DNA from 3 places in the Variovorax sp. VaC1 genome. Region 1 is predicted to be linked to each of the others. Evidence: predicted binding sites of a transcription regulator. Region 1 holds the regulator's gene; each other region holds the start of a gene.

Region 1 (5,875 bases):
TTTGCGCTGCGGGGGTGGCTCTATCGCCTGGGATTGCTTCGGACCGAACGGGTCTTGGTGCCCGTGATCGTCGTGGGCAACGTGATCGCGGGCGGCGCGGGCAAGACACCGGTCGTGATGGCGGTCGTGCGGCACCTTCAGGCTCGGGGTGTACGCGTGGGTGTGGTGTCGCGCGGCTACGGGCGCCAGACCGACGACTGCCGCGAGGTACGCGATGACAGCGATCCGCGCGATGTCGGCGACGAACCCGCGCTGATCCGCCATGCAACCAATGCACCCGTGTTCGTTGCCCGGCGACGCGTCGAAGCTGCACGCGCGCTGCTGGCCCAGTATCCGGCGACGCAGGTCATCGTCAGCGACGACGGCCTTCAGCATCTCGCCCTGGGGCGCGACATCGAGATCTGCGTGTTCGACGATCGCGGCATCGGCAATGGCTGGCGACTGCCCGCCGGCCCGTTGCGCGAAGCCTGGCCGCGCCGCTGCGACCTGATCCTGCACAGTGGCGAACGCCCCGCCTTCGCCGACGGCTACACCGCCAGCCGCAGCCTTGCGGCCGAGGCCGTGACCCGTGATGGAAAGCGCATTCCCCTGGAGGCCCTGGCGAGCAAGCCAGTGATCGCGCTAGCAGCCATTGCGCAGCCCGAGGCGTTCTTCGAGATGCTGCGAGCGCGCGGCCTCACGCTCGCGGAGACCATCGCCCTGCCCGACCACGACAATTTCGATGGCTGGCAGCGCCCCTCCGGCACCGCGTACACCCTCGTCTGCACGGAAAAAGATGCGGTCAAGCTGTGGCGGCAGGCACCCGACGCATTGGCCGTTCCGCTGCACTTCGCACCCTCTTCCGAATTCTTCACCGCGCTCGACGCAAAGCTATCATCGCTCGATGGATACCAAGCTGCTTGAACTGCTCGTCTGCCCCGTCACCAAGGGCCCGCTGACCTGGAACCCGGAGAAGCAGGAGCTCTGCTCGCGCAGCGCGCGCCTGGCCTATCCAGTGCGCGACGGCATCCCGGTGCTGCTCGAGAACGAAGCCCGCACGCTGTCCGACGACGAGCTGGGGCTGTGAGCTTCACCGTTCTCGTGCCGGCGCGCCTGGCGTCGACACGGCTGCCCAACAAACCCCTTGCCGACATCGCCGGCGTGCCCATGGTGGTGCGCGTTGCCCAGCGCGCCAGCGAATCGGGTGCGGTGCGCGTGGTCGTCGCCGGAGACGACCCATCCATCATCTCAGCGTGCAAGGCACATGGCGTCGAAGCCATCCTGACGCGCCAGGACCACCCCAGCGGCACCGACCGGCTGGCCGAAGCCTGCGAACAACTGGGCCTTGACGGCGACGACATCGTCGTCAACGTGCAAGGCGACGAACCGCTGATCGACCCTGCGCTGATCGACGCCGTGGCGTCGGAACTGGCGGCGCATCCGCAGGCCGCCATGAGCACCGCGGCCCACGAGATCGATTCGGTCGACGACTTCATGAACCCGAACGTGGTGAAGGCCGTTCTCGATGCGCAGGGCCACGCCCTCTACTTCAGTCGTGCACCGATCCCATGGTGGCGCGACGGCTCCAGCCAGGGTGCGGCACCAACCGTGCTGCCTTCGCCGGCGCCCCTGCGCCACATCGGGATTTACGGCTATCGCGCGGGCTTCGTGCGCAAATTTCCGTCCTTGCCGCCGTCGCCCGTCGAGGCGACAGAAGCACTCGAACAGCTGCGTGCGCTGTGGCACGGGCATCGCATCGCCGTGCATGTGAGCGACGTCGCGCCCGGACCCGGCATCGATACCCCCGGAGACCTGGCACGCGTGCGCGCGGTCTTTGCGGCGCAACCCAAGCCCTGAGGCAGGGTGTCGCCCGAGTGAAGACGCGGGAAAATCCCCATCGGGACGCGTGCTATCCTCGACGCAACTCCGCCTTGCCCAGCCATGGGGCCGACGCTTGGCGCGACACAAAATCTAAGAACCGTCCGAGGACACCATGAGACTAATTTTGCTGGGCGCGCCCGGAGCGGGCAAAGGCACGCAAGCGGCCTTCATCTGCCAGAAATACAGCATCCCTCAAATCTCGACCGGCGACATGCTGCGCGCCGCCGTCAAGGCCGGCACGCCGCTGGGGCTTCAAGCCAAGGCCGTCATGGACGCCGGCGCCCTGGTCAGCGACGACCTGATCATCAATCTCGTGAAGGAACGCATCGCGCAGGCAGACTGTGCCGGCGGCTTCCTGTTCGACGGTTTCCCGCGCACCATTCCCCAGGCCGATGCCATGAAGGCAGCAGGCGTCAAGCTCGACTACGTGCTTGAAATCGACGTGCCCTTCGGCGACATCATCGAGCGCATGAGCGGTCGCCGCTCGCACCCTGCTTCGGGCCGCACCTACCACGTCAAGTTCAATCCGCCCAAGGTCGAGGGCAAGGACGACGTGACCGGCGAAGAGCTGATCCAGCGCGAGGACGACAAGGAAGAAACCGTACGCAAGCGGCTCGACGTCTACAGCCAGCAAACGCGTCCCCTGGTCGACTACTACTCGGCCTGGGCTAAAACCGATCCGGCCGCCGCGCCGAAGTACCGCGCCATCAAGGGCGTGGGCACGGTCGACGAAATCACGCAACGCGCACTCGCGGCGTTGAGCAACTGATTCACGCAGCCGCCCTTCACCGGGGCGGCTACTTCACACGCCGAGCAATTCCAGCATCAGCGCGACGCGCGCCTTGACTGGGGTGAGCGCGCCCGCATCGCGCAGCCGGTCGTCCGGCCTTGGCAGGATGCGCCCGTTGGCGCAGCGCGTGGCGCGCAGCACGGCAACCCCTTCGTCTTGCGCCTTGAGTGCCGCCGTCTCCAGCGCATGGTGCAGCGTGCCGTTGCCGGTCGCGGCCAGAATCAATCCACGTACAGGCTCTGCGCCCCCCGCCAGCAGCAGTGCGTCGACGATCGCGCCGCTTGCGCCGGCATGGCTCATGACAATCTCGACACGCGGCCATTGGGCCGTGAGCACCTCCAGGGCTTTCGAGGCCTTCGCCGCTCGCTCCGGCCATGCCCTGACGCGGCGCACCGCTCCCTCTTCCACATAGCCGATCGGCCCCGCATCGCCCGATGCAAAGGCATCCAGCCGGTAGGTGTGCACCTTCTGAATGTCCACGCCACTGTGGATCGTGCCCGCGCAAACCACCGTCACGCCGTAGGCACCGTCCGCGGCCGCCACCGCCATCGCGTCGCGCAGGTTCTGCGGCCCGTCGGGGGCCAGCGCAGTGGCGGGACGCATCGCGCAGGTCAACACCACAGGCTTGGTCGGTGCGAGCACCGAATGCAGGAAGAACGCTGTCTCCTCCAGCGTGTCGGTGCCATGCGTGATCACCAAGCCCACCACATCGGGCTGTGCCAGCCAATGCACACAGCGTTGCGCGAGCTTCTGCCAGATGTCGAACGACATGTCCTTGCTGTCAACCTGTGCCACCTGCTCCGCCACCAGCGTCACGCCTTCCGGCGCTTCGATGCCTCCCAACAGGTCGGACACACCCACCTGCCCGGCGGTGTAGCCGATGTTGTCTTCACTGCTGGCAGCCCGTCCGGCAATGGTTCCGCCGGTGCCCAGGACCACCACGCGACGCAACTCGGGCAAAGGGGCATTGGCCATGGCTTGTCAACTTCTAAAAACTGGTTAAAAATACAGGCACTGGATAAATAGCCAGTGCCGCAAGGAACCACATATGCAGTTCGCCGTGAAGCTTACAGCCCGCCAGCAGCAGATCCTGGACTTGATCCAGAGCGCCATCGCTCGCACCGGAGCGCCGCCAACGCGCGCCGAAATCGCCAATGAGCTGGGGTTCAAGTCGGCCAACGCCGCCGAAGAGCACCTGCAGGCGCTGGCCCGCAAGGGCGTCATCGAACTCGTCAGCGGCACCTCGCGCGGCATCCGCCTCAAGGGTGATGCGCTGCGTTCGCTCAACGAAACGCGCCACCGCGAAGGCGGCCAGTTCTCGCTCTCGCTGCCCGGCATGGCGCAACTGGCGCTGCCGCTCATCGGTCGCGTCGCAGCCGGCTCGCCCATCCTGGCGCAAGAACACGTCGACCAAACCTACTACGTCGAGAACACGCTGTTCCAGCGCCAGCCCGACTACCTGCTGAAAGTGCGCGGCATGTCGATGCGCGACGCCGGCATCATGGACGGCGACCTGCTCGCCGTGCAAGCCACCAAGGAAGCACGCAACGGCCAAATCGTGGTCGCTCGCCTGGGTGACGAAGTCACGGTCAAGCGCCTGAAGCGCAACAAGCAGGTGATCGAGCTGCACGCCGAAAACCCCGACTACCCGACCATCATCGTCCAGCCCGGCGAGCCCTTCGAAATCGAGGGCCTGGCGGTCGGCCTCATCCGCAACACCATGCTGATGTAGGCCCCACGGCCTGCTTGTAGCAGCACCCCATCCGGCCGCAACAGGTGGCGGGCGTATGGCGCAGAGTCGCCATCACCCTGTCGCGGCCGATTCAAGAAATCCTGCCTGTGTTCAACCTCATACTTTTTTGGAGTTCACATGGGAATCGCCCTCCTCGCTATCGCTGATTTCTGGATGCCGCTGCAATCGCTCGCCAGCCGGCTGATCCCGGCCCGCCGCCCTCACCGGCTCGACAAGCTCGACCACGCCGAGACTTCCGCCGGGCTGCGTTACGTTGCGGTCCGTCCCGCCTGCACCACCCGCTCGGGCAATGCCTCTGCGTCCACGACGCAAGCAAGCGCACCGGCACGACCGCTGCGTGTGGTTCGCCTGATCGATGGGCACGGCCAGCAACGCGCCAACAACCGTGTCGTGATCTCGGGCCGGATGGCCGATGTGTGCGCTGAACTCGACCGCCTTGCGGCGCTCGAGGCTGCGGAAAGCATGGTCCCGGCACCTCGTTCCGCACACCTGCACTGAGCCTCGACGCCCCTGAGAACGCCTTCAGGGGTGGGTATCCAAACGTTCACGGCGGAGACATCCCAATGCTGCGAGGCACAATGGCACGCCATGAACATTGTGATCCTCGACGATTACCAGGACGCCGTGCGCAAATTGCGCTGCGCCGCCAAGCTGGACGCGTACGCGGCCAAGGTCTATACCAACACGGTGAAGGGCATCGGGCAACTGTCGGTTCGCCTCAAGGACGCCGATGTGATCGTGCTGATCCGCGAGCGCACGCAGATCTCGCGCCAGCTCATCGAGAAGCTGCCCAAGCTCAAGCTCATTTCGCAGACGGGACGGGTCGGTGGCCACATCGACGTCACGGCCTGTACCGAGCGTGGCGTGGCGGTGGCCGAAGGCACCGGCTCTCCGCAGGCACCTGCCGAGCTCACATGGGCGCTGATCATGGCCGCCATGCGCCGGCTGCCGCAGTACATCAGCAACCTCAAGCACGGTGCGTGGCAGCAATCGGGGCTCAAGTCGGCCTCGATGCCTCCCAACTTCGGGCTCGGCTCGGTGCTCAAGGGCAAGACGCTCTGCATCTGGGGCTATGGCCGCATCGGCCAACTGGTCGCGCGCTACGGCCAGGCTTTTGGCATGCAGGTCGTGATCTGGGGTCGCGAAGCGAGCTGCGCCAAGGCGCGATCCGACGGCTTCCAGGTGGCACAGAACCGCCACGAGTTCTTTGCCCAGGCCGACGTGCTCTCGGTGCACCTGCGGCTCAACGAAGAAACCCACGGCCTCGTCACGCTGGAAGACCTCTCGCGCATGAAGCCGACGGCACTGTTCGTCAACACCTCGCGTGCCGAACTGGTCGAGGCCGACGCCCTGCTGGCCGCGCTCAACCGTGGACGCCCTGGGCTGGCGGCCATCGACGTGTTCGAAAGCGAACCACCGCTGCAGGGCCACGCCCTTCTGCGCCTCGAAAACTGCATCTGCACGCCGCACAT
Region 2 (5,875 bases), on a different contig from region 1:
CCCAGTACAGGTGCGGGTTGTCGGGGCGGCAGCGATAGTGCACTTCGATCGGCACATCGGTGCCGGTGTGGGGCACCAGCGCGCCGAAGAGCCGGCCGAAGGGCATCAGCAGCGCGGCCCAGCGCGCGTGGTGGACTTCGCGCATCGTGCCGCGAACGCACACGTAGTCATCGGAGAAGGGCGCCATCGTGTAGTGGCGCCGGATCACGTCGCCGAGTTGCTCCCACGCCGGTCCCAGCGCCTGCTGGAAGACGGACTGCACGTTCTCCCGCGTCATCCCGCGGCCGTCACGGCGCTTTCGCTGCGCGCCTTGTAGAAGTGCAGGATGTGCTCCGCGCCATCGCCCAGCAGGAACTGCAGGACCGGACCCGCGTACCAGTTGAAGCGCGTGCTCACGCGCCACGACACATCGATGCGCAGCTCGGTGCCGCCGTTGCGCGGGGTCAGCGTGTAGGTGGAGTCGCGCAGGTCGAAGTACTGGCCGCCGATCATCACGTGGTCGTCGAGCGCGCCGGCGGGGAACGAGTCGGGCGTGAAGCGGTAGCGCCACTTCAGCACGCGGCCCGGCTGCCAGTCGGTGATGATTTCGTCGAAGTGCACGTTCTTTTGCCACTGCACCTGGCGCACGCGGCCTTCGGGCGCATCGACGGTCACGCCGGACACCGGCATCGGCACGCCGATGCGGTAGGCCCAGGCATCACCGACTTCGCTCGGGCGGATGTCGCGTGCGTCGTTCAGCTCGTGCCACACGCGCTCGGCCGGCGCGGCAACGAAGAGCGTGCGCGAGGTGTAGGAGAACTGGTCGGGGTCGGGCAGTTGCGGCTCGATGGCGCCGAGCACCAGCGGCAGCATCGCGAAGCTGTACAGCGCCGGCTTGGGCCAGTTGGTGATGCGGCACACGATGCCCATCGCCAGCCCACCCACGCTGCCCATGATGGCGAACAGCGGGATGATGACGATCGCGCAGATCAGGCCTTCGATGAAGACCGCCAGCGTGCCGGTGACGAACAGCGCGGTCGAGACCCAGGGCGCCCAGAGGTAGTAGCCCCAGCTGCGCCGCTCGATGCGCTCGGCCATGTAGACAGTGACCGCGCCGCAAAGCGAGGGCACGAAATAGACGAAGGCGCCGAGCATCGGCGAGAAGCGATGGCCCGGTCCGCCGCTGAAGACAATGCGCAGCAGCAGTGCCACCGCCGCGCCGACCAGCAGGGGCCAGAACCAGGCGAAAGGCATGCGGCGCCGCGGTGTTTCGTCCGGCTCGCCGTTTTCAGTCGTGGCCGGTGCCAGTTCGGACAGCCGGGTTTCTTCGGGTTCGGTGCTCATGGAATCTTCTTCTCCTCGATGCGCTTGCTTGTTCGGTCGTTTGCTTGTGTCGTCTGCGACGTCTTGCGTGCCGGGGTTCGTTGTCAGGCGCTGCGCGTGGCCGTCACCATGCCGTAGTCGAAGTCGCGCCAGAACATGCCCAGTGCCAACGCACAGTAGCTCGCCACGATGTGCTTGCGGCGCCAGGGGCTCAGGCGGCCGCGCGCCTTCCAGAGTTCAGCGAGCGTGAAGCGTGTGGCCAGCACGGGAATGTGCAGCGCACTGGGCGCGATGCGCCAGCGCAGCGACTTGAATTGAATGTCCTCGAAGCCGTTGTTGCGCAGCGCGGCCATGAAGTCTTCGCGCATGGCCAGCGTCGGCACGGCCCAGCTGTCGGCCCACAGGCGATGCAGCCAGCCGGCGATGCGGCCGGGCTTCTTGCGCAGCAGGAAGCCATCGACCACCACCAGCCGTGCGCCGGGCTTCAGCAGGCGCGCGGCCTCGCGCACGAAGTCGGCCTTGGCCGTGCCTTCGGCGTAGCAGGCGCTTTCAAGGGCCCAGGCGCCATCGGCCTGCGCGGCGGGCAGGCCGGTGCGCGTGTAGTCGGCTTCGATGTGCGCGACGCGATCGGCCACGCCGGCCCGGGCGTCGAGCCGTGCGGCGATGCCGTTCTGCACCGGCACGTTGGTCACGGTGACCGCGTAGAGCGAGGCGTCGTCGCCGACCAGCGTGCGCGCGGTGGCGCCGGCGCCGCAGCCCAGGTCGAGCACGCAGCGGCGCTGCGAGGGGTTCGCCGATGCATCGAGCCTGAGCGCGCGGCCGACCGTGCGGCTCATCTCCACCAGCATGCCTTCGCGCCGCAGCGGGTTGAGGCCCGCGCGCCAGAAGCCGAAGTGCATGTTGTAGCTCGGGCTCCATGCGCTGTAGTCGACGGCAACCTCGGTGAAGTAGGTTTGCGTGTCTTCACGCGTGATCGCCGACAGGGCCGGCGAGGCCATCGCGGGGCGTGCCACGTCGGGTGCACCGGGCATGCGGAAGTCGGGCTGGAAGACGTTGGGCATCGAGGCTCCTTCGGACGTTGGTTTCTTGTGATTTCCTGGGGGTGTGACAGCGTGATTCGTGCGTTCTCTTTTTCAGACGCGGCAGTTGTCGTCGTCGGCGCAGGTGACTGGTGCGACGGCGCCGCGCCCCACGAGCCGCGCAATGAGCCAGCGCGGCAGCCGGTAGCGGTTGCGCGCGAGCCCGGCATAGGCGCGGTCGGCCAATGCCCCGACGACCGGCAGGTCGAGCAGGAAGCCGCCAGCCGGCAGGCCCACCGCCGTGCGGCAGGCGCGAATGGCCGCGACGCCGGACAGCACGCGGCCGCTGGCATCGACCGCGTGCATTGCCGTCATCAGTGCTTCGCGCGGGGCCGGGCCGCCGCAGAAGCCGGCGGGTGAGCAGTCGACGAGGTCGAGCCGGCCGGCTGCGTCACGCGCCTTCATCGCACCCATCTCGGCCACGCAGAGCGGACAGGTGGCGTCGAAATAGACGGTCAACGGGTAGGTGGCGAGGGCTGCGCGAGGCATGGTGTTCTTTGTTCTCGATATTTCAGTCAAAACAGAAATAAATGGGCAAAAAAAGAGACCTCAGATCATCGGCAGGCTGGCGTGGTGCGCGTCGGGGTCATCGCCCTTGTCGCCCTTGCCGCCGCTCTTGTCGGTGGCTGCCGCGTCCCCGCGCACGAACCGCTGCACGCTGGCGCCCAGCGTCAGCACCTTGTCGAGCGTGCCGGGCGACAGCCGCAGCATTTCGTCGGCCCAGGTGGCGAGCTTGTCCATCAGTTCCATGGTGGAGCGGATGCGGTCTTGCGCGTCGGCCGGCTCCTTCTGGAAGTCGGGGCTGGACACCAGCTCGCGCAGCACGCGCACGGTGGGGTCGAACTCGCGCTCCTTGCGCTCACGCACGACGGTGCGGAACAGCTCCCACACGTCGACGCTGGTTTCGAAGTAGTCGCGCCGGTCGCCCATGGTGTGCGTGATGCGCACGAGGTTCCAGGCCTGCAGCTCTTTCAGGCTGTTGCTGACGTTGGAGCGCGCGACGCCCAGTGTCTCGGACAGCTCTTCGGCGTGCATCGGCTTGCCATGGGCGAAGAGCAGGGCGTGGATCTGCGAGACGGTGCGGTTGACGCCCCACATGGACCCCATTTCGCCCCAGTGCAGAACGAACTTGCGTTGAATGTCGGTGAGTTCCATGCCCGCAAGTCTAGGATTTCCTAAATTTCTGTCAAGAGAGAAATGTAAAAACAGGATGGCGCCGATGGATTGGTGGAATACTGTATGAATAAACAGTAAATTCCACTCCAAAGGATTTGCCATGCCCGCTGCCCAGGTTCCCATCCACATCATCAAGGGCCGTGGTGCGGCCACGCGGCTGGCGCACCGTTTCTCGAAGGACGAGCGCAATGCCTTCGACGACGGCTGGGGCACGCTCGAAGAAGGCGCGGCCGAAGCCGAAGAGCTGATGCCCCTCGCGACCGAGGTGCGCTTCGAGGACGTGAAGTCGGTGCTTACCGAAAACGAATCGCCCGACATCTACTTCGACCGCTCGCTCAACCCGTATCGCGGTTGCGAGCACGGCTGCATCTACTGCTTCGCGCGGCCCACGCACAGCTACCTGAACCTCTCGCCCGGCCTCGACTTCGAGACCAAGCTGATCGCCAAGCGCAACATCGTCGAGGTGCTGCGCGCCGAACTCGGGCGCAAGAACTACCGGCCGAGCCAGATCGCCATCGGCACCGCCACCGATTGCTACCAGCCCATCGAACGCGAACTTCGGCTCACGCGTTCGGTCATCGAGCTGCTGAAAGAAGTGCGACACCCCTTCGCGCTGGTCACCAAGTCGAGCGCGATCGAACGCGACCTCGACCTGATCGCACCCATGGCCGCCGAGCACCTGGTCGCCGTGTACATCACGATCACCACGCTCGACGGCGAACTGGCCCGCAAGCTGGAGCCGCGCGCGGCCGCGCCGCACCGGCGCCTGCGCACCATCCGCACGCTGGCCGAGGCCGGCGTGCCGGTGGGCGTGAGCGTGGCGCCGCAGATTCCCTTCGTCACCGAAGACATGGAGCATGTGCTCGAAGCGGCGTGGGAGGCCGGCGCGCGCCGCGCCTTCTACACGGTGGTGCGGCTGCCGTGGGAGGTGGCACCGCTCTTCAAGGAGTGGCTGGCGTTGCACTACCCGCAGCGCGCGGACCGCATCATGGCGCGCATCCACGAGATGCGCGGCGGCAAGGACTACGACGCCGACTTCGCCACGCGCATGAAGGGCAGCGGCCTGTGGGCCGACCTGATCCACCAGCGCTTCCAGAAGGCGACGAACCGGCTGGGCTTCAATCGCGAGCGGATTCCGCTCGACCTCACCGCGTTCCGACCACCTGGCGCTGTTGGGCAGGGCAACCTGTTCTAGCGTCCGCCGTGGCACCGGATTCAGCGGCTGCACCGGGGTCGCACCAGTCGCCACCGAGCGCCTTCACGAGGAACACCGAGGTCAGCAGGCGCTGGCCTTGCAACTGCGCGGCCTGGCGCTCCACCGTCAGCAGCGACTGCTGTGCGGTGATCACGTCGAGGTAGGTCGACGCACCGCCTTCGTAGCGGCTGGTCGCCATGTCGAGCACGCGGCGGGCCGCAGCCACCGCCGACTGCGCCTGGGTGTTGGCGCGGTCGAGCGCCGACAGGCCCGTGATGCCGTCTTCGACCTCCTGCATGGCCGTCAGCACCGTGCGGCGGTAGTTGCCGACCGTGGCGTCGTAGCCGGCCTTGGCAAAGTCGACGTTCGCGCGCACGCGGCCGCCGTCGAACAGCACCTGTGTGGCCGACACGCCGACCGACCACAGCAGGCTGGGGCCGTTGAACAGGCTTTCGATCAGGCGGCTGTCCACGCCCACGGTCGGCGAGATCATGAAGCTCGGATAGAAGGCCGCGGTGGCCACGCCGATCTGCGCATTGGCGGCGGCCATCGCGCGCTCGGCCGAGGCCACGTCGGGCCGGCGCTGCAGTATCTCGGAAGGCACACCCAGTGGCACCGCTGGCGGGCTGATCGCACGCAGGTCGACCGGCAGCGCGAAGCTCGGCGCCGGCGTGCCCGTGAGGGTGGCGAGCGCGTGCTCGTACTGCGCGCGCTGCTTCTTCAGCACATCGACCTGCGTCAGCGTGGTTTCGAGCAGCGACTGCTGCTGCGCCACGTCGAGCCCCGACACCGCGCCCAGGTCATGGCGCGCCGTGACCAGCTCCAGCGCGCGGCGCTGCAGGCCGATGGAGCGTTCGACCACGTCGAGTTCGATGTCGGTCGAGCGCAGGTTGAAGTAGTTGCTGGCGACATCGGCACCCAGCAGCAGGCGCGTGTTTTCCAGGTCGGCTGCCGATTGCTCAGCCGAGGCCGTCGCGCCTTCGACGGTGCGCCGCACGCGCCCCGCCAGATCGACCTCGTAGCTTGCGTTGAGCGACACCGTGAAGTCGTTCTGCACCGTCGACGAGTTGGCGGTTGCATAGCTGGTCAGCGGCCGGTTGGCCGAAATCTTGAGCCGCGAGGC
Region 3 (5,875 bases), on a different contig from region 1:
AGGTCAAGCGCACCGACGCCATCCAGTCCTTCGTGACGCAAGAGACCGTGATGGTCACGGTGCGCTGCGACGACGGCTCGGTGGGCACGGGCTACACGTACACCATCGGCACGGGCGGCTCGTCGATCGTGGCGCTGCTGCACGACCACCTGGTGCCGCGCCTGATCGGGCGCGATCCGCAGCAGTACGAGGCGATCTGGCGCGACCTGTTCTTCCACACGCATGCCACCGCGGTCGGCGCCATCACCAGCCTGGCGCTGGCCGCCATCGACACCGCACTGTGGGACCGCAATGCGCGCGCGGCCAACCTGCCGTTGTGGCGACTGGCCGGCGGTGCGCAGTCGCGCGTGCCGGTCTACACCACCGAAGGCGGCTGGCTGCACATCGAGCCCGCGCAGCTGGTCGAGCAGACGCTCGCGGCCAAGGCCGATGGTTTTCTCGGCGCGAAGATCAAGGTCGGCAAGCCGCATGTGGCACAAGACATCGCGCGCCTGTCGGCCGTGCGCGAAGCAGTCGGCGCGGATTTCGAACTGATGGTCGATGCCAACCAGAGCTTCACCGTGGCCGAGGCCATTCGTCGCACGCGCCAGTACGCGCCGCTCGACCTTGCATGGTTCGAGGAGCCGATGCCGGCCGAGCATGTGCGCGGGCATGCGCAACTGCTGGCCAGCACCAGCGTGCCGATCGCGGTGGGCGAGTCGATGTACCACCCGTCGCAGTTCGCCGAATACATCCAGCAGGGTGCCTGCTCCATCGTGCAGGCCGACGTGGCGCGCGTGGGCGGCATCACGCCGTGGCTGAAGATCGCGCACCTGGCCGAGGCCCACAACATCGCGATGTGCCCGCACTTCCTGATGGAGCTGCATGTGAGCCTGTGCGCGGCGGTGCCGAATGCACGCTGGGTCGAATACATCCCGCAGCTCGACGACCTGACGACGAGCCGTCTGCGCATCGAGGACGGCCATGCGGTGGCGCCGGAGACGCCGGGGCTGGGCATCGAGTGGGATGCGGATCAGCTCAAGGCGCGGCGCAAGTTCGAGCCGCTTGTTGTGCGCGGCTGAGAAAGCCTGCTTGCGGTCTGTTTGGCATTGGGGCGCTGCTGTTCAGGGCGGTGCCCACGCCGACGGCGTACTCCCCTCCGCGAATGTCCCCCGCTTCGCTCCTCCTTTATTTCGCTGCGGGGAGCACACCGCCAGCGTGAGCGTGTTCAGAGCAGTCGTTGATCGGCCGCACACCGGCAGCGTGCCCTCGTGCGAATGGCATCGGATGCTCCCCGCAGCGAAATAAAGGAGGAGGGGCGCAGCCCCGGGGGACATTCGCGGAGGGGAGTACCCGGTGTCATCCGCACGCACCCCGAATCAACCGCAGTCACACCACGCGGCCACTGAGTAGCCCGCGAACAGATCAGAAGGCCCAGTCAGCCAGCTTCGAGCAAACGCTGCAGCGACTGCAGATCGCGCGCGATCCATTCCGCGTCGCGTTCGAAGGCCGCATCGTCCATATGCGGCTGGCGCAGCAGCGTGAACTGCAGTTCGCAGACGCCCGGCGCCACGCCGATCACACGGAACGGCACGTAGACCTCGGGCACGTCTTCGGGTGCGACCCAATGGTCGAGCACGCCGAAGTCGTTGGGCGGCGCAAAGCGCATGCGGGCATCGCCGCTCTCGGGGGTGCGCACGATCCAGTAGTCGCCCTGCGGCAGCACCGCACTCCTGGAAAGCCCGCTGGCCCACTCGGGCAGGCGCGCCGGATCGGCAGCAACCTTGTATGCGCGGCGCCAATCGCAAGCCACGCGCTGCGTGATGACGCGCGAGGGCGCGCCATGCGTTTCACTCGTCTGCTGCTTCATCGAAGTCGCTCCGGAGAACCTTGGACACGACAGCACCCGAAAAGCCGCGCGCCATCAGGAACCGCATCTGCCTGGCCCTTTCCTTCGCATCGGCGGGCGGTGCGTCGAAGCGGCGGCGCCACAGGGCCGTGGCGCGCTCGACCTCGGTGTCTTGCAAGCCGGCCACCGCCTCGGCGATGGCCTCGGGCGCGATGCCCTTGGCCTGCAGTTCCTGGCGCACCCGCAATGCGCCCGAGCGGGCCGCGCGCTGGTTGAGCACCGAGGCCACGACGCGCGGCTCGCTGATGAAGTCCTTGGCGGCAAGCTCGTCGAGCGCCTTCGCCAGCGTACCGGGCTCTTCTTCGTGCCGGGCCAGCTTGCGCTCCAGCTCCGCGCGCGAATGCTCGCGCTGGCTCAGGAGGCGCAGTGCGCGGCCTTTGAGGGAAGGGGCACCGAAAGCCATTCGAAGAAAAAAGTCGTTCGCGCGGCCCCGCGAAATTCGCAAAGAGGCCGCGCCATCGAACTTACAGCTCGGCGGCCTTGTCGGCCTTCGGTGCCTTGGCAGGCTTCTCGGCCTTTTCAGGTTCCGAGCCGGCATCGGCGGCCAGCAGCGGAATGCCCAGCGACTCGCGCACCTTGTTCTCGATCTCGCGCGACAGCTCGGGGTTCTCGCGCAGGAACTCGCGGGCGTTGTCGCGGCCCTGGCCGATTTTTTCGCCGTTGTAGGCGTACCAGGCACCCGACTTGTCGACGATCTTGGCGGTGACGCCCATGTCGATGATCTCGCCTTCGCGGCTGATGCCTTCGCCGAACAGGATGTCGAACTCGGCCGTCTTGAACGGGGGCGACACCTTGTTCTTGACCACCTTCACCTTGGTTTCGTTGCCGATGGCTTCGTCGCCCTTCTTGATGGTGCCGATGCGGCGGATGTCCAGGCGCACCGAGGCGTAGAACTTCAGCGCGTTGCCGCCGGTGGTGGTTTCGGGCGAGCCGAACATCACGCCGATCTTCATGCGGATCTGGTTGATGAAGATGACCATGCAGTTGGTCTTCTTGATCGTGGCGGTGAGCTTGCGCAGCGCCTGGCTCATCAGGCGGGCTTGCAGGCCGGGCAGCGAGTCGCCCATTTCGCCTTCGATTTCGGCCTTGGGCGTGAGCGCGGCGACCGAGTCGACCACGATCAGGTCGACGGCGCCCGAGCGCACCAGCGAGTCGACGATTTCAAGGGCTTGCTCGCCGGTGTCGGGCTGGCTGATCAGCAGGTCGGACAGGTTCACGCCGAGCTTCTGGGCGTACTGCACGTCGAGGGCGTGTTCGGCATCGACGAAGGCGCAGGTGCCGGCCTGCTTCTGCATGGCGGCGATGACCTGCAGCGTGAGCGTGGTCTTGCCCGACGATTCCGGGCCGTAGATTTCGATGACGCGGCCGCGCGGCAGGCCGCCGACGCCCAGCGCGATGTCCAGGCCCAGCGAGCCGGTCGAGACCACCTGGATGTCTTCCAGCGCCTCGCCTTCGCCGAGCCGCATGATCGTGCCCTTGCCGAACTGCTTTTCGATCTGGGCCAGCGCGGCCTGCAGGGCCTTGGCCTTTTCACTGTTGGCGACCGAGATGCTTGCGCCCTTGACGACTGCGTCCATGTGGAAACTCCTTGAAAATCAACGGTTTGTGTTGGGTTTCATCCATCTGCTTTTAACCACAGGCTGGATGCTTGAACAGTAGTGTAGGGGCTCATGGATTTGAGTAAACCCATTTTTTGGTCAGTTTGCTTTACCATTTCCCGCCATGGCCGACGCCGCTTTCCCGACCGATCCCGATGCCTGGCGACAGACGCACCTGGGCCGCCTGCTGGGCCACGCCATGCGCCGCTTCGACGAGCGCGTGCTGGCGCTGATGGCGCACGACCTCGACGTGCCCCTGGCCCTGTCGAACCTCGCCGCGCGCGCCCAGGTAAGCGCCGCGCACATCCACATCACGCGGCACCTGGCGCGCGAGGGCTCGCGCCTGACCGAGCTGGCCGAAAGCGCCGGCATGACCAAGCAGGCGATGGGCGCACTGGTCGACCAGTGCGAGGCCTGGGGGCTGGTCACGCGCGGGCCCGATCCGCTCGATGCGCGCGCGCGCCGCGTGCTGTTCACCGCCGACGGGCTGGCCTGGCTCGATGCCTTCCGCAGCGCGGTGACGCAGGCCGAGCGCGAGTTCCGCAGCAGCGTCGGCGATGACATTGCCACCGTGGTAACCATCGGACTGGAAGCCTACACAGCGGGCTAGACTCCGCCAGGGAGAGACAAATGTGAACGGCGCCAGCGCGGCGCCTGAACCGGCCGGAGGTGGCGCATGAGAATTCTGATTGCCGAAGACGACCAGGTGCTCGCCGATGCCCTGCTGCGCAGCCTGCGCACTTCGGGCGCGGCGGTCGACCACGTGGCGAACGGCTCGCAGGCCGACACCGCGCTCATGACCCATGACGAATTCGACCTGCTGATCCTCGACCTCGGGCTGCCCAGCCTGCACGGCATCGAGATCCTGAAGCGCCTGCGCGCACGCGGCTCGCAGCTGCCGGTGCTGGTGCTCACGGCGGCCGACAGCGTGGAAGAACGCGTGAAGGGCCTGGACCACGGCGCCGACGACTACATGGCCAAGCCCTTCAGCCTGCAGGAGCTCGAAGCGCGCGTGCGCGCCCTCACGCGGCGCGGCATGGGCACCACCAGCAACGCGATCCGCCATGGCCCGCTGGTCTACGACCAGGCCGGCCGCGTGGCCACCATCGACGGCAAGATGATCGAGCTGTCGGCGCGCGAACTCGGCCTGCTCGAAGTGCTGCTGCAGCGCGCCGGCCGGCTGGTCAGCAAGGACCAGCTGGTCGATCGCCTCTGCGAATGGGGCGAGGAGGTGAGCCTCAACGCCATCGAGGTCTACATCCACCGCCTGCGCAAGAAGATCGAGAAGGGGCCGGTGCGCATCGCGACGGTTCGCGGACTGGGCTACTGCCTCGAAAAGATCCAGTCCTGATGTACCCATGCGTGCGGGAAATGCCGTGCAACCGGCTTCGCCGGGCCGCAGGCATTGCCCCCGCTGAGCGGTTGGCGAAACGGCACGAAGTGCGCAAGGCCTGGGGGCACGCCAAGTGAAGCTCTTCCAGCGCGCGCAGCGCTCCCTGTTCGGCGAGATCCTCGACTGGATGCTCACGCCGCTGCTGCTGCTGGTGCCGGTGAGCATCGGCGTCACGTGGCTGGTGGCGCAGGGCATTGCCAACGCGCCCTTCGACCGGGCGCTCGAGCACAACGTGAAGGCGCTGGCCGAACTGGTGACGGTGAAAGAGGGCGAGCCCCGGTTCACGTTGTCGCAATCGGCGCGCGAGATCCTTCGCGCCGACGACACCGGCCATGTGTACTACCAGCTGGTCGACGGCCACGGTGTGTTGCTCAGCGGCGAGCGCGACCTGCCGCACCCCAACGTCGACGACCCGCCGGGGCCCAACGTCGTGCTGCTGCACAACAGCGAGGTCCACGACAAGCCGGTGCGCGTGGCCTCGCTCTGGATCGCCAGCGACCGCGAGGACGTGCCGCCCAGCCTGCTTCAACTGGCGGAGACGCGCGAGAAGCAGTCGGTACTCGCGGCCGAGATCATCAAGGGCGTGCTGCTGCCGCAGTTCGCCATCCTGCCGCTGGCGGTGCTGCTGATCTGGCTGGCGCTGGTGCGCGGCATCAAGCCGCTGTCGGTGGTGGAGGCGCGCATCCGCGAGCGGCGGCCCGGCGACCTGAGCCCGCTCGACGAATCTTCCGTGCCGCTCGAAGTGGTGCCGCTGGTGTCGTCGGTGAACGAACTGCTGAACAAGCTCAACGATTCCATCGACACGCAAAAACGCTTTCTGGCCGACGCGGCGCACCAGCTCAAGACGCCGCTGGCGGGCCTGCGCATGCAGGCCGACCTGGCGCAGCGCGAAGGCGCCAATGCCGACGAGCTGAAGCAGTCGCTCAAGCAGATCGGCCGCGCGAGCGTGCGTGCCACGCACACGGTGAACCAGTTGCTGTCGCTCGCGCGCGCCGA

What was found. Region 1 encodes LexA, which represses DNA repair genes until DNA is damaged. Its sites were predicted from a motif close to ACTGTATNNNNATACAGT; they were not measured.
Region 2: ACGLHS_RS01545 (PA0069 family radical SAM protein) is a predicted target of LexA. The motif match lies at 3,616-3,633, and genes of this name have one in related genera.
Region 3: recA (recombinase RecA) is a predicted target of LexA. The motif match lies at 3,528-3,545, and genes of this name have one in related genera.

What each region holds. Positions count from the first base shown of each region.
Region 1 covers NZ_JBIGLT010000003.1:436,820-442,694, reverse strand. Annotated here, with positions in the region: gene lpxK (tetraacyldisaccharide 4'-kinase) at 1-903, shown strand, start outside; gene ACGLHS_RS14190 (Trm112 family protein) at 884-1,066, shown strand; gene kdsB (3-deoxy-manno-octulosonate cytidylyltransferase) at 1,063-1,836, shown strand; gene adk (adenylate kinase) at 1,973-2,629, shown strand; gene ACGLHS_RS14175 (asparaginase) at 2,663-3,625, opposite strand; gene lexA (transcriptional repressor LexA) at 3,699-4,382, shown strand; gene ACGLHS_RS14165 (hypothetical protein) at 4,521-4,901, shown strand; gene ACGLHS_RS14160 (D-2-hydroxyacid dehydrogenase family protein) at 4,992-5,875, shown strand, end outside.
Region 2 covers NZ_JBIGLT010000001.1:311,819-317,693, forward strand. Annotated here, with positions in the region: gene ACGLHS_RS01520 (DUF4166 domain-containing protein) at 1-277, opposite strand, end outside; gene ACGLHS_RS01525 (SRPBCC domain-containing protein) at 274-1,323, opposite strand; gene ACGLHS_RS01530 (class I SAM-dependent methyltransferase) at 1,407-2,363, opposite strand; gene ACGLHS_RS01535 (thiol-disulfide oxidoreductase DCC family protein) at 2,436-2,870, opposite strand; gene ACGLHS_RS01540 (GbsR/MarR family transcriptional regulator) at 2,931-3,536, opposite strand; gene ACGLHS_RS01545 (PA0069 family radical SAM protein) at 3,658-4,752, shown strand; gene ACGLHS_RS01550 (efflux transporter outer membrane subunit) at 4,703-5,875, opposite strand, start outside.
Region 3 covers NZ_JBIGLT010000005.1:257,448-263,322, forward strand. Annotated here, with positions in the region: gene ACGLHS_RS21170 (mandelate racemase/muconate lactonizing enzyme family protein) at 1-1,061, shown strand, start outside; gene ACGLHS_RS21175 (SRPBCC family protein) at 1,418-1,849, opposite strand; gene recX (recombination regulator RecX) at 1,830-2,291, opposite strand; gene recA (recombinase RecA) at 2,353-3,465, opposite strand; gene ACGLHS_RS21190 (MarR family winged helix-turn-helix transcriptional regulator) at 3,611-4,096, shown strand; gene ACGLHS_RS21195 (response regulator transcription factor) at 4,163-4,837, shown strand; gene ACGLHS_RS21200 (sensor histidine kinase N-terminal domain-containing protein) at 4,953-5,875, shown strand, end outside.